Regions from separate parts of the Blautia sp. CAG:257 genome, predicted to be linked through region 1. Evidence: predicted binding sites of a transcription regulator. Region 1 holds the regulator's gene; the other holds the start of a gene.
What was found. Region 1 encodes HrcA, which represses chaperone genes, less so after heat shock. Its sites were predicted from a motif close to TGTTAGCACTCNNNNNNNNNGAGTGCTAACA; they were not measured.

Region 1 (7,594 bases):
TCCGAACAACGCAGTGGAATATTTCGTGAGCTATTACGATTACTATCAGCCGGAGGCCTATGTTCCTTCCACTGATACCTACATTGCCAAGGATGCGTCCACCAATGACGAGATTGATAAGATGCGTCTTTCCGCTACTGCGGCTCTCTGTGAGCGGAGAGATGTGATTGTGGTGTCTTCGGTATCCTGTATTTACGGTCTTGGTGCGCCCCAGGAGTTTTTTGACATGATGATTTCTCTGCGGCCCGGCATGGAAAAAGACAGAGACGAGGTTATCCGGCAGCTGATCGACATTCAGTACACAAGGAATGAGATGGATTTTCACCGGGGTACCTTCCGGGTGAAAGGTGATGTGCTGGAGATTTTTCCGGCCAATGCTACGGACCGGGCCGTCCGTGTGGAGTTTTTTGGAGATGAAATTGAGCGGATCACGGAAATTGATGTACTTACCGGTGAGATTAAAAATGAAGAGAGCCATGTGGGAATTTTTCCTGCATCTCATTATGTTGTGCCCCAGGAGCAGATCAAAAGGGCAGCGGATGCCATTCTTGCAGAAATGAAGGAACAGGTAGATTATTTTAAAGGTGAGGACAAGCTCATTGAGGCTCAGAGAATAGCGGAGCGAACTAATTTTGACGTGGAAATGATGAAGGAGACTGGTTTTTGTTCCGGAATCGAGAATTATTCCAGACATCTGACGGGACTGGCCCCGGGACAACCGCCTTATACGCTGATGGATTATTTTAAGGATGATTTTCTTCTTATTATTGATGAGTCTCATAAAACAGTCTCTCAGGTAGGTGGAATGTATGCAGGTGATCAGAGCCGCAAGCAGACGCTGGTTGATTATGGGTTCCGTCTGCCGTCAGCCAAGGACAACCGTCCTTTAAGCTTTGATGAGTTTGAAGGAAAGCTGGACCAGGTGATGTTTGTATCAGCAACACCGGGGCAATATGAGGCTGAACATGAGCTGCTTCGGGCAGAGCAGATCATCCGTCCTACAGGGCTTCTTGATCCGAAGGTGGAGGTTCGTCCGGTAGAGGGACAGATTGATGACCTGATCAGTGAGGTAAATAAAGAAGTTGAAAAGGGTCACAAAATTCTGATTACAACTCTGACCAAGCGTATGGCAGAGGATCTGACTGCCTATATGAAGGATGTGGGAATCCGTGTACGATATCTTCACTCTGACATTGATACACTGGAGCGAGCGGAAATTATCCGTGATATGCGTTTGGATGTATTTGATGTTCTGGTGGGAATTAACCTTCTCAGGGAGGGACTGGACATTCCCGAGATTACGCTGGTGGCAATCCTGGATGCAGATAAAGAGGGATTTCTCCGTTCGGAAGTCTCCTTGATCCAGACCATCGGCCGCGCGGCACGAAACAGTGAAGGCCATGTGATCATGTATGCGGACGTTATGACGGATTCCATGAAAAAAGCCATTCAGGAAACTGAGCGCCGGCGAAGTATTCAGGAGGCTTATAATAAAGAACATGGAATTACACCAACAACTATTAAGAAGGCAGTTCGTGACCTGATCACAGTTTCCAAAGCAGTTGCAGAGACAGAAGTGAAGCTGAAAAAAGATCCGGAGTCCATGAGCCGTAAGGAGCTGATGAAGCTGATCGCCCAGGTAGAAAAGCAGATGCGTGCGGCAGCAGCAGATCTGAATTTCGAGCAGGCGGCGGAGTTGAGGGATAAGATGCTGGAGCTGAAAAAGAATCTTCAGGAAGTATAGCTATAAGTATTTGTAAATAAAAGAACGTACCTGTTGAAAAAGGTGAAATTCATGTTCTGATTTGCGGAAAAAAGTGGAATTATGTGGGATTTTGTGACAGGGGGCAGAATATGTGATATACTGAATGACAGTAAACAAATTGGCTGAATTATTTGTTTAATGGAAAATGAGGGCTGTGAGACTGCCTGCAATCAGAATTCTATGGTATTACCGGAGATAAGAAGGCAGTCTCTAAAGGAGAGAAAAAGAAAATGGAAATGAAAGAAATTCTGAATCATATGCAGGCAAATATCTATATTACAGATGTGGAAAATAATGAAATCCTGTTTATGAATCAGAAAATGAAAAAGGACTATGGATTTCAGAATCCGGAAGGAATGAAGTGCTGGGAAGTATTTCAGGTGGGAAAAAAAGAACGGTGTGAATTTTGTAAGATACCGGAGCTTTTGAAATCGAAAGATCCTGCATCCTGTATTACCTGGGAAGAAAACAATACAAAGCTGGGAAGAGTATTTGAGAATCATGACAGCCTGATTGTATGGAAAGGGAAAAAAGCTCATATGCAGCAGGCCTATGATATTACAGAAATGCTTCAGCTTACAGAACGTGCAGCCAGAGATTCTCTTTGTAATGTGTGGAACAGAGCAAGCGGAAAGAAGATGCTGGAAGAAAAAATGGAGAAGCTGGACAGCGGACAGTCCTGTGTGCTGGTTTTAATAGACATTGATGAACTGAAAACAGTAAATGAATGTTTTGGGTTTGCAGAGGGAGATGTGGTTCTTCAAAAAATAAGTGAATTCCTGAACAGTCAGCTGGAATCACCGGATTTTATGTTCCGTATAAGTGGGGATGAATTTGCTCTTGCATTTTTTGGAAAAAGTGTAAAAACTGTCTCGAAAAAAATCTTAGAATGGCGCAGCAGAATAGAAAGATACGGACAGGAAAAAGGAAGACCTTATTCTGTTTCATTTTCTTATGGGCTCAGTCATACAAATGGCGGAAGTAAGTGTACAGTGGATGAACTTCTGGATCAGGCAGATGAAAAAATGTATGAAGAAAAATTAAGGCATTATAAAAATAATGTTCTTGCCTGTGAGGAAGAAATTTCTCTGAGTAAGCAAAGCGGAAAAACAAGCATGGACTATCCTGCAGAGTATCTTTATGAGGCAATTGTACACAGTACGGATGACTATCTTTATGTATGTAATATGAAAACAGGGGTTTTTCAATATACGTCTGCTTTGATTGATGAGTTTGATCTTCCGGGAGAAGTAATAGAATCTCCCATTGGATACTGGAGAAAGATTGTTCATCCGGATGACTGGAATTGATTTTATAAATCAAATATGGAAATCGGTGAAAACAGAAGAGATGCCCATTATGTGGAATTTCGTGCGAAACAGAGAAGCGGAAAATACGTATGGATGAGATGCCGTGGATATCTTACACGAGATGAATGTGGGATACCGGTTATATTTGCCGGAATCATGCATAAAATGGACGGACAGAATAAGGTGGATCCCCTTACACAGCTTTTTAATCACAGGATGTTTATGAAAAGAATCAGAAAGTACATAGAAAAAAGTCAGGAAGAGAAAATTGCAGTTGCTATTTTGGACGTGGATAATTTCCGGCAGATCAATGAACTTTACAGCAGAAAATTCGGAGACAGGATTTTATGTACAATAGCTTATAATATACAGGTATTGCTACCTGATAATGCAAGGCTGTTTCGATTGGATAATGACCGCCTGGGATTTCTTATGAGAGATGCGGGAAAAAAAGAAGTAAATCAATTTTTTTCAAGAATACAAAAAAGATTCAGTGCTCTTCAGGAATGGAAAAAAGAGAAACTTGAAATTCATCTGTCAGCAGGCTGTGCTTTTTTTCTGATAGCGGCCAGACGGCAGATGAATTGTATCTGCATGCAGACTATGCCCTACAGTATGCAAAAGAACAGGGAAAAGACAGAATGGTCATATTCACAGAAGAGATCCTGAATCAAAAAAGTCATATGCTGGAACTTCTTAAAGTGCTGAGAGATGCAATGAATCATGAGTTTCGTGGATTTTATCTGGACTATCAGCCTCAGGTAAACGGCAGAACAAAAGCGCTGACCGGTGTAGAAGCTCTGGTACGTTTTTGTGATGAGAAGGGAAACCGTATTTCACCAGTGGAATTCATTCCGGTTATGGAAAAAGAAGGAATGATTTATGAAATGGGGAGATGGGTACTGAGACAGGCAATCCGGGATGCAGGAGAATGGATCAGGATCAAGCCGGATTTTGATATTAGTGTAAATGCTTCAGCTCTTGAGATGATGAATGACCAGTATATAGAAGATGTAGAAAAAATTCTGGAAGAGGAAAAATTTCCTGCAAAGAATCTTGTAATTGAACTGACAGAAAGCAGTGCAGTGCAAAGAATGGATATTTTCAGAAATAAATATAAAAAACTTCGGGAAATGGGAATCCGTATTGCGATGGACGATTTTGGTACAGGGTATTCTTCTTTAGAATTTTTGAAAAATGCTCCGATTGATCTGGTTAAAATTGACAGGAGCTTTCTGAAAGATATTTTATACAGCCGATTTGATTCTGCCTTTATCACTTTTATAGTGGAAATCTGCCATGATGTAAATATTAAAGTCTGTCAGGAAGGTGTGGAAACACTGGAAGAATATGAAATGCTGAAAAAAATGGAACTTGATTGTATTCAGGGATATTATTTTGGAAAACCTATGAGCAAAAATGCCATAAGAAATAAAATTTCAGCGGAATGTCAGACGGAAGGAAACGATTAAGGTTTTAGAAACGCTGAAAATGAACTTTCTGATGCAGAAACTGCAAAACAGAAGTATTTGAAGCTTTACCACTGCAACAGCAGTTATCTGTTTCTTATTCCGGACTGTAAACTGATGATTCCTTCAAAGACAGTGACGGTTTAAAAGCTTGAAAAATGGAGTCAGAACAGGGAATCGGGTAAGACTGGAGAAAGTTATAATATACAGCGCCTGTAAGTTCCTTGTTATATGAATGCAGATATTTCAGATCCGTATTCTCTGGAATGTCTGTATTTTTTGTATACAAAAGATTTTTATAAAAATATCTCTTATCTCTTGACAAAATATTTTAACGGTGCTATCTTAACAATGTAGATGTTAGCACTCCTTGATATTGAGTGCTAATAAAAGGAAAGGAGCTGAGGGCGTGGAAGATATTTTGACTGATCGTAAGAAGAAGATTTTAAAAGCGATCATCAAGACCTATATGGAAACAGGGGAGCCGGTGGGATCCCGGACAATTTCCAAGTATACAGATCTTAATGTCAGCTCAGCAACAATCCGAAATGAAATGTCTGACCTGACAGATTTAGGCTATATTGTGCAGCCTCATACCTCTGCCGGAAGAATTCCTTCAGATAAAGGGTATCGGCTGTATGTGGATGAGCTGATGCAGGAAAAGGAAGATGAGATTGAAGAGATACGAAATCTGATGATTGAGAAAACAGACAAGATGGAAAAGGTCCTGAAAAAAGTGGCCAGAGTTCTTGCCTGCAATACCAATTACGCAACAATGATCTCAGTTCCCCAGTACAGCGGAAGTAAGCTGAAATTTATCCAGCTTTCCAGAGTAAATGAGCTTCAGCTGGTAGCAGTAGTTGTCTGTGAGGGAAATGTCATCCGGAACCAGATCATAGATCTTGATGAGGAAATGGATGACGAGACAATTTTAAAACTGAATCTTCTTCTGAATACAAATCTCAACGGGCTTCCGATTCAGGATATTAATCTGGGAATGATTGCAAGACTGAAGGAACAGGCGGGAATCCACAGCGGGCTGGTTGCCACTGTATTGGACGCAGTAGCGGCTACCATACATGTGGATGAAGAGGATCTGGAAATCTATACGTCAGGTGCTACGAACTTCTTCAAGTATCCGGAATTATCAGATAAAGAAAAAGCAACAGGACTGATCTCCGCCTTTGAAGAAAAACAGCAGCTTGCAGACCTTGTAAAGGAAAGCATGGCAGATGCGGACAATACAGGGGTTCAGGTGTATATCGGAGATGAACTTTCGATTCCGACCATGAAGGACTGCAGTGTTGTAACAGCTACTTATGAGCTTGGTCAGGGGCTGCATGGTACCATCGGTATTGTAGGACCGAAACGAATGGATTATGAAAATGTTGTTAATAATCTGAAGACCCTGAAGGTTGAATTAGATCAGGTATTTGGAAAAAATAAAAAAGAAAATGGTGACAGCCAGCAGGCAGGATAGAAAGGTGGTAGAGAACGCGTGGCAGAAGAAAAGAAGAACGCAGCTGAAGTACAGGAAGACACAGAAAAAGAAATTTCTGAAAATGAGACTGTAACAGAAGCTCAGGAAGATTCACCGGAAGCCACAGCCGGAGAGAATACCGCAGAGGGAAGCGAAGCTTCCGCGGATGAAAAAACTGAGGGAAAGACCAAAACCTCTTTCTTTGGAAAAAAGAAAAAGGATAAAAAAGATCAGCAGATCGAGGAGCTGACTGACAGGCTGAAACGCAGCATGGCAGAGTTTGATAATTTCCGTAAACGTACAGAAAAAGAAAAATCCAGTATGTATGTGATCGGAGCAAAAGAGATCATTGAAAACATGCTTCCGGTAGTTGATAACTTTGAAAGAGGTCTTGCACAGGCTCAGGAAGGAGATGCTTTTGCAGACGGCATGAAGATGATCTACAAACAGCTTATGACAACACTTGAGGGACTTGGCGTGGAAGCGATTGAGGCTGTCGGCAAAGAATTTGATCCGGATTTCCATAATGCAGTAATGCATGTGGAAGATGAGAAAGCCGGAGACAATATGGTTGTGGAAGAGCTTCAGAAAGGCTACACCTATAAAGGATTTGTAGTTCGTCACAGTATGGTAAAGGTTGCCAATTGACCTAGAGCACTTAATGAAAACAAGCCGTATGGCGCAGGTTGAATTTAGTGCGAAGGTCGCACGAAGGAACTTAATGAATCTGACCGCAGGGAAGGATGAATTTAGTGAATCGGGCATCCTTAGATAATAAGTAGTCATGGATATAGAGACAAAGAATGAAAATAAATCAGGAGGAAAAATTATCATGGGAAAAATTATTGGTATTGACTTAGGAACAACAAACAGTTGTGTGGCAGTTATGGAAGGTGGCCAGCCCACCGTTATCGCAAATACAGAGGGTGCAAGAACTACACCATCCGTAGTAGCTTTTACAAAAACAGGAGAGCGTCTGGTAGGTGAGCCTGCAAAACGTCAGGCAGTTACCAACGCAGAAAAAACAATCTCCTCCATTAAGAGAGAGATGGGTTCTGATTATCGTGTAACAATTGACGACAAGAAATATTCTCCGCAGGAAATTTCCGCTATGATTCTTCAGAAGCTGAAAAAAGATGCAGAGGGATATCTTGGCGAGACTGTAACAGAAGCAGTTATCACAGTTCCGGCTTACTTTAATGACGCTCAGCGTCAGGCAACCAAGGATGCAGGTAAGATTGCAGGTCTTGATGTAAAACGTATCATCAACGAGCCGACAGCAGCAGCTCTTGCATATGGTCTTGACAATGAAAAAGAACAGAAGATCATGGTATATGACCTTGGCGGCGGTACTTTCGATGTTTCCATCATTGAAATCGGCGATGGTGTTATCGAGGTTCTTTCCACAGCAGGAAACAACCGCCTTGGTGGTGACGACTTTGACCAGAAGATCACAGACTATATGCTTGCAGAGTTCAAGAGAACTGAGGGCGTAGATCTTTCCAGCGACAAGATGGCTCTCCAGAGACTGAAAGAAGCTGCTGAAAAAGCAAAGAAAGAGCTTTCTTCT
Region 2 (7,594 bases), on a different contig from region 1:
CTCTGACACGATTGGTTCATGTGTTCCTTCTACAATAATCCAATCCTCTCTGTCATTTTTGGCAAGTTTGGTACTTCCAGTTACTGCAACTCTTTTTTTACTCCACACAGTTTTTCCCAGATAGACCTCATTTTTTAACATGTCTGAAATGGTTGTCTGCGACCATAGCTTTTTTTCTTTCTCTATCTTACGAAGATCCGCAAACTTTTCCTGCACACCGTCTTTTATAATATCTTTCAGGTAAATGACGCCTAAAACGATATGGTTCTTGGCCACCACCAGAGGTGTTCCTCCTTTGGATGAAATCTCTTTCACAATATGATCACACTCCGGAGAATAAATTTCTCCGCCTTTTACCACGTAATCTTTAATTGCATCTGCAGCTCCTTTTCGGATTTCTGTCCCTGCAAAATTCACACCGCTCATCCGGGTCACTGCGGTAAATGGGACAAATTCCATATTTTTATCAGAAAGACTTCTTTCCCGGATTCCAAACTTTTCTTTTGCCAAAACTACAACACTTCTTCCTTCCGGCGTTTCATCTGCCAGGGAAGACAGTTGTGCTGCATCCGCCAGTTCCTTTTCCGAAGCTCCATCTACCGGAATAAAGGCATCTGCACGACGGTTTCCCAGAGTAATCGTTCCTGTCTTATCCAGCATCAGAATATCTACATCACCTGCCGCTTCAATGGCTCTTCCACTCATTGCCAGCACATTAGCCTGGTTCAGACGGCTCATACCTGCAATGCCGATTGCAGAAAGCAGCGCACCAATGGTTGTCGGTGCCAGGCAGACCAGCAATGCAACAAGGGTCGTAATGGATGTAGGATTCGGTATTCCTGCCTGCTCTGCAGAGAACATAGAGTATGTATAAAGGGACATGGTTACCATAATAAATACGATGGACAATGCAACAAGAAAAATCTGCAATGCAATCTCATTCGGTGTCTTCTTACGATTTGCTCCTTCTACCATGGCAATCATCTTGTCCATAAAGGTTTCCCCTGCTTCACTGGTAATTCTCACAACAATCCAGTCAGACAGCACAGTGGTTCCGCCTGTTACGGCACTCCTGTCTCCGCCACTCTCACGAATTACCGGTGCAGACTCACCGGTAATTGCACTTTCATCCACAGATGCAGCACCATCCACAACTTCTCCATCACCTGGAATCTGTTCCCCTGCCTTTACCAGAACCAAATCTCCTTTTTTAAGGCTTGTGGACGGAATAACTGTAATCCTTTCTTTCTGATCCGGTGACGGGATCTTATGGGCATCTACGTCTTTCTTTGCTTTTCTCAAAGAATCTGCCTGTGCCTTACCTCTTCCTTCTGCAATCGCTTCTGCAAAATTTGCAAACAATACCGTAAACCACAGGATCACTGCAACCGCACAGGTATAGCCGGTCGGTGCATCTCCAATTCCGAAAATCAGAGAAATAAGCCAGAGTCCGGTAGTCATGATTGCCGACAGGTAAACCAGAAGCATGACCGGATTGCCTGCCTGCGTTTTCGGTTTTAACTTAATAAATGAATCTTTGATTGCCCTCATCATCATTTTTTTATCAGAGAGGGCAGTTTTTTGTTTTTCTGCCATTTTTGATTCCTCCATATGATCAAATCATTCGATTATTCCTGATTTTTATCCAACAAACTCTGCAATCGGTCCCAATGCCAGTGCCGGGAAGAAACTCAAAGCACCAATCAGCAGCACGATCACGATCAGCAGGAATACAAACATTCCATTACTGGTAGATAAGGTTCCTGCTGTAACTGCCAGTTTCTTTTTCTGTACCATGCTTCCTGCGATTGCAAGGATTCCTGTAATTGGGAGGAATCTTGCCAGGAGCATTGCACCACCAAGAGTAAGATTCAAAAATGGAGTATCTGCGCCAAAACCGGCAAATGCAGAACCATTGTTTCCTCCGGCTGATGAATATGCATACAGCATTTCAGAAAAACCATGTGCCCCGGAGTTATTCAGGCTTTCTGCAACGGATGGAACCGCTGCTGCTATTCCACTGAATACCAATATGGCGATTGGTGTGGCAAGGCATACCAGGACTGCCCATTTCATTTCATAAGGCTCAATCTTCTTTCCCAGGTATTCCGGTGTTCTTCCGACCATCAATCCTGCAATAAATACAGTTAATATTGCAAATCCAAGCATACCGTAAAGTCCACACCCTACGCCTCCGAATACTACTTCACCAAGCTGCATCAGAAGCATTGTGATCATACCGCCAAGAGGCGTATAGCTGTCATGCATAGAGTTTACGGAACCATTGGATGCTGCCGTCGTCCATGTTGCCCATGTGACAGAGGAACCGATACCGAATCTTGCTTCTTTTCCTTCCATATTTCCACCAGCCTGTCCGTCAGTGGAAGTATCTACATATTCATTTTCTGTAAGGACCGTAGATGCGGACTGCTCATTCACTGCTACTACAGACATTGCCGCAATTAACATCAGAAACATCGCCATAAAAACTGCAATTCCCTGCTTTTTGTCTTTTACGTCACGGCCAAATGAAAAGCATAATGACGCAGGTATCAGAAGCAAAAACAGCATCTCAAGTAAATTGCTGAACCAATTCGGATTTTCCAGCGGATGTGCAGAGTTTACACCATAATATCCACCGCCATTGGTACCCAGCTGTTTAATAGCAATCTGACTTGCCGCAAAACCGAGAGGAACGATTTCCTCTGTAACAACTTCCGCATCCTCTACAACCTCTCCATCTACCGTTACGGTATCTCCGTTTATTCTGGCATCCTCCAGATAGTTGCCATCAGCATCAAAAGCAACCGGCTCCATCAATTCTACAGTTTCTGCAGCTTTCCATGTCTGTGGAACACCCTGAGAAGCAATCATAAGTGCACCTGCCAGAGAAAGCGGCATTAAAACATACAGGGTGGATCTTGTCAGGTCTGTCCAGAAATTTCCCACGCCTTTTCCTTTTACTCTGGTAAAACCACGGATCAGAGCATATAAAACTGCAATACCAGTAGCCGGTGTCACAAAATTCTGAACCGTCAGCCCCAGAGCCTGAGACAGATAGCTGAGCTGTGATTCTCCACTGTATGCCTGCCAGTTTGTATTTGTCACAAAACTGATGGCAGTATTCAGTGACAGATCCCAACTCATTCCCTCTATATGCTGGGGATTAAATGGGAGGAATTTCTGGAACACCTGTAAAAGAAACAGTACCAGAAGTCCAAATCCGGAAAATGCCAGTACACTTACCAGATACTTTTTCCATGACATATCTTCTTCCGGGTCAATATTTTTTCTTTAAACAATTTTTCTTCCTCCTTCCGTGAGAGGTAATGTAAAGATAAACTCTGCTCCCTTTCTATCCGTCCGGTTCCGCCCGATGATCGTTCCGCCATGGGCATTTACCACCGTCTCACAGATCGTAAGCCCCAGCCCGATTCCTCTTTTCACATCAACTGAACGAGTCTTGGAAGTGTAAAATATTTTAAATAGATTGGAAACGTCTGCTTCAGCAATTCCCTCTCCTTCGTCCCGGACAGAAACCAGTAGTTCATCTTCTGTGTAACTGGCAGAAACAGTAATGGCTTCCTGCGGTCTTGTGTGTTTCACTGCATTGTCCAACAGATTGGTAATTACCTGCTCAATCAGCTTTGCATCCATCGGCACTAGCCGGAACTCTTCCGGTATCTCTACCTGTATCTCCCGCTCCGGAAAGCTCCGTTCCACATGAGCAACTGCACAGCCAATCACCTCTTCGATTGCTTCCATTTCTTTTTGTATCACAATTTTACCATCCTGCAGCCTGGTCAGGCTTAATATATTTTCCACTAATGATTTCAGCCAGTCTGCGTCCTGATAAATACCTTGAAGCAGTTCCTGACGTCTGTCTTCTTTGTCAGTCATATCCATCAGCATTTCCGATGTCCCCATGATACCCGACAGTGGTGTCCTGAGATCATGAGAGATTGCACGCAAAAGATTCGCACGTTCTCTCTCGTTCCATGCTTTCTCTGTCACGAACTCTTTCTATCGTTACTTCAATCCGATCCATTGCCATGGAAACATTCTCCATAATAGAATGCAGTAACTTTTTCTTTTCCTGCAGATGTTCTTCATTTACGGTTTTATCAATTTTAACAACTGCCAGCAAATGCTCCCGTCCGTTGACCGGGTACCCATAAGTGTCCTCTTCTTCCAGATATTCGGTTCGAAGATTTGTATATCTCTTCCGAATCTCATCTGCATCCGGCACGCTTCTGTGAATCTGCTCTTTTCCGGACTGCTGGATGAAGATCGGTTCAGACTGCCTTCCAACATAAATGCATCCGACATTTACCTGAAGCAGATGACTGATACTTTCTGCTGCAATTCTGAGAACAGCTTCCATATCCGCCGCATCAGACAACTTACTGGAAAGCATATATAAGATCTGGCTTTCTTTCCCTCTTTCATTTGCTTCTTCCGTTAAAAGCTTTTCTTTTGTTGTCAGGGCACTTGTAAGAATGGAAGTTGTCAGCATAATGGAAAAAGTAATCAGATACCCGGGATCATTTACTGCAAGCGTATGATAGGGTTCCGTAAAAAAATAATTGTAACATAGGAGTGAAACTACTGCAGATAAAATCCCATACTGATATCCTGATGTAAATCTCGCAACCAGAAGAACAGCCAGAAGATACATCACAACAATATTCGTTTCTGGAAATCCAAGCCCTGTAAAAATCTTCCCAAGTACGGTGGCTGCAAATACGATAACCACCAATTTCAACAGGCTCTGCAGGATTTCTTTCTTTTTCATCATCATGATCGCCTCTTTATTATCATATTAATCCCGTTAAGTATAGCACTCGCAGTCTGTTTTTCCAATCCCATGAAACATGGCATTCTGTTTCTGCTCAAATAATGATTAACATTTGGAATCAATGCCGCTGGATCTAATATCAGTAGTCATATAATTTCTTATAATTCACAAAATCTTCACATAATTATTAGCACTCTCTATTGACGAGTGCTAATTCATATGTTATATTACGCATAGAACAAAGGAAGAGGAAATGATTTCTCTTCCTGATATTCATAAATCAACACTTCGGGTTTCTCCGATAGTGCAAACTTTAGTTTATGTCATGAAAGGAGATATGACTTATGTTAATGCCTAATATTTTTGGAGAAAGTTTATTTGATGATTTTATGGATGATTTTGCTTTTCCGGACATCGATAAAAAATTGTATGGGAAACATGCTCCCCATATCATGAAGACCGATGTAAAGGAAAAAGACAACACTTACGAAGTGGCCATTGATCTTCCGGGATTTAAGAAAGATGAGATTCAGATCCAGCTTGAAAACGGTTATGTAACGGTAAGTGCCGCAAAAGGTCTTGATAAAGATGAAAAGGATAAGGAAGGAAAATATATCCGCCGAGAGCGTTATGCCGGAAATGTAAGCAGGAGCTTTTATGTAGGAAATAATGTTCAGAGAGAAGACATCCATCCGAAATTTGAAAATGGTATTCTTTCCTTTACTGTTCCAAAAGAGCAGAAGACAGTAGAAAACAACTCCCATTATATTGCCATTGAAGGTTAATCTCAAACGGGCAGGGAATAAAACCCCTGCCTGTTTTAAAAGCTAAACACAATTGGGAAAGAGGTTTTTGATATGAGTAAAACGACATCAAAAGTATTATGGATTTTAGCCGGAATCTTTCTGATTATAACCGGGATTGGATGTTTGAGGAATCCCGGAGAAATTCTTTATGGTCTTCCCATTATCTTTGGAGTTGCCATGATGTTTTCCGGCATTATAGATATAGTGATATTTGCAGCCGGTCATGATTATATGGCAGGATCTGGCTGGTTTCTTGCTGACGGCATTCTGACCGTACTGATGTCTTTATTCATTTTGGGAAATGGATGGTTTACAGCAATGACAATCTCCTTTATTTTAGGAATGTGGCTGATTTTTTCAGGTATCACCAAACTGGTTAATTCCTTTGACCTTCAAAAACTGGGAGTAAGAGGCTGGGGCTGGTTTACGGTACTTGGAATCCTGCTGACTGTGATTGGTTTTCTGTCTTTCACACATCCATTTGCAAGTATTGCAGCTATGGCCTGGGTAATCGGATTTTTCCTGATCCTTCAGGGAATTGTATCCGTTATGCGTGGATGCTTTTCCAACCGTTTCTGGTTATAAAAATATAACAAAAACTAACATTGCCAAAGAGGAAAAAGGCACCTCTTCATATAGATTCGGCTGCATACAAAATTGTGTGCAGCCTATTTTAATGAATACCTAATTCTGAAAAAAATCTTTTACTCTCTACGGATAATCTTATCCTACAACAATTTTTTCTTTTTAAAATAAATGAGTTCCAGAATAATTGTAATTACTGCAATTGCAATCACTGCAACATATCCGTATTTCCACTGCAGCTCAGGCATATTTACAAAATTCATCCCATACCAGCCGGTCAAAAGTGTAAGTGGCAGGAATAAGGTTGTCACAACTGTCAATATACACATAATTTTATTCTGTTGTGCATCCTGCTGAGATTGATACAGTTCACGTAACTGCAGTATATTTTCTCTAAGCAAATGCACATGGTTATGCAGTCGTTCTGTCCTGAGTGCATAACGATTCCACGATTCTGTATTATGGATAATAGTCAGTCCATCTTGAGACTGTAATAGATCACCAATCATAGCCAGCTGTTCATAATATGCATCCAGCTCAGATAGTTTCTGTCGATACTTTGTAAGAACCGTAAAGAAATTATCTGGAACACTTTTTATGAGCTGATCTTCCATCTTTTCAATTTCTTTTTCCAAATGTAATAAATATAGAAGATCATATTCAATCATCAGTTCCATCATCTTAAGAAGAAACTGATCCGGCGATTTCAGCTCCTGAAACTCTTCTTCCTTTTTCTCTATCCAGTGTTTCAGTTTCCCACTGTCCTCAATTAAAAAAAGTTCTTTATCTGTCAGGTAAAATCCACAAACAACATGTGGTGTACGTATTTCATTTTTTTCCGGTACTCGCAAGGTTCCCAGAATACAATCCCGAAACACTTCTGCTTTACAGTATCGGATTGATCTGATACTGTGTAATAATTCGTTATCATGCGGAAAAACTTTCTTCAACTCACGAAATTCATCTTCCCGTAAGATCGTAAGGAAATGTATATTCATCATAGAATCACTCATACTCCTTCCCATTATTCTGCTCTTGAAAATCAGAATACTCTTTCTTTTTATGAAATGTAAATACGAAATGGCAGGCACTGTTACATATAATCCCTATCGCCATTATTGAAATAGCTCATGCTGTTTTTGCATTATTCACAAAGTTTCTTTATATATCAATAAGAATAGTTTTGAGAAATTTTCTTTTTATCATTTCTGCATTCTATCAATCAAATCATAACTCATATCCAGAAAATCCAATATTTTCGATTCTCCTACTATTCCATCCAACAAAATCGTAATCCAATGCTGCTTATTCATGTGATAGCCCGGCAGAAAACCATAGGTCTGGATAATCATTCCTGTCATTTCCGGATCACATTTAACATCTATAATTTCCACGGTATCATCTC

Region 2: a site for HrcA is predicted at 4,984-5,014, ahead of QVP40_RS01055 (Hsp20/alpha crystallin family protein). Genes of this name have one in related genera too.

The regions. Positions count from the first base shown of each region.
Region 1 covers NZ_HF999112.1:4,232-11,825, forward strand. The annotation lists gene uvrB (excinuclease ABC subunit UvrB) at 1-1,744, shown strand, start outside; gene QVP40_RS12280 (GGDEF domain-containing protein) at 1,996-3,075, shown strand; gene QVP40_RS12285 (sensor domain-containing diguanylate cyclase) at 3,127-3,744, shown strand; gene QVP40_RS12290 (EAL domain-containing protein) at 3,717-4,547, shown strand; gene hrcA (heat-inducible transcriptional repressor HrcA) at 4,954-6,024, shown strand; gene grpE (nucleotide exchange factor GrpE) at 6,043-6,672, shown strand; gene dnaK (molecular chaperone DnaK) at 6,857-7,594, shown strand, end outside.
Region 2 covers NZ_HF998987.1:1,103-8,696, reverse strand. The annotation lists gene kdpB (potassium-transporting ATPase subunit KdpB) at 1-1,596, opposite strand, end outside; gene kdpA (potassium-transporting ATPase subunit KdpA) at 1,642-3,267, opposite strand; gene QVP40_RS01065 (sensor histidine kinase) at 3,295-3,927, opposite strand; gene QVP40_RS01060 (DUF4118 domain-containing protein) at 3,953-4,801, opposite strand; gene QVP40_RS01055 (Hsp20/alpha crystallin family protein) at 5,143-5,583, shown strand; gene QVP40_RS01050 (HdeD family acid-resistance protein) at 5,656-6,189, shown strand; gene QVP40_RS01045 (magnesium transporter CorA family protein) at 6,333-7,202, opposite strand; gene QVP40_RS01040 (MmcQ/YjbR family DNA-binding protein) at 7,392-7,594, opposite strand, start outside.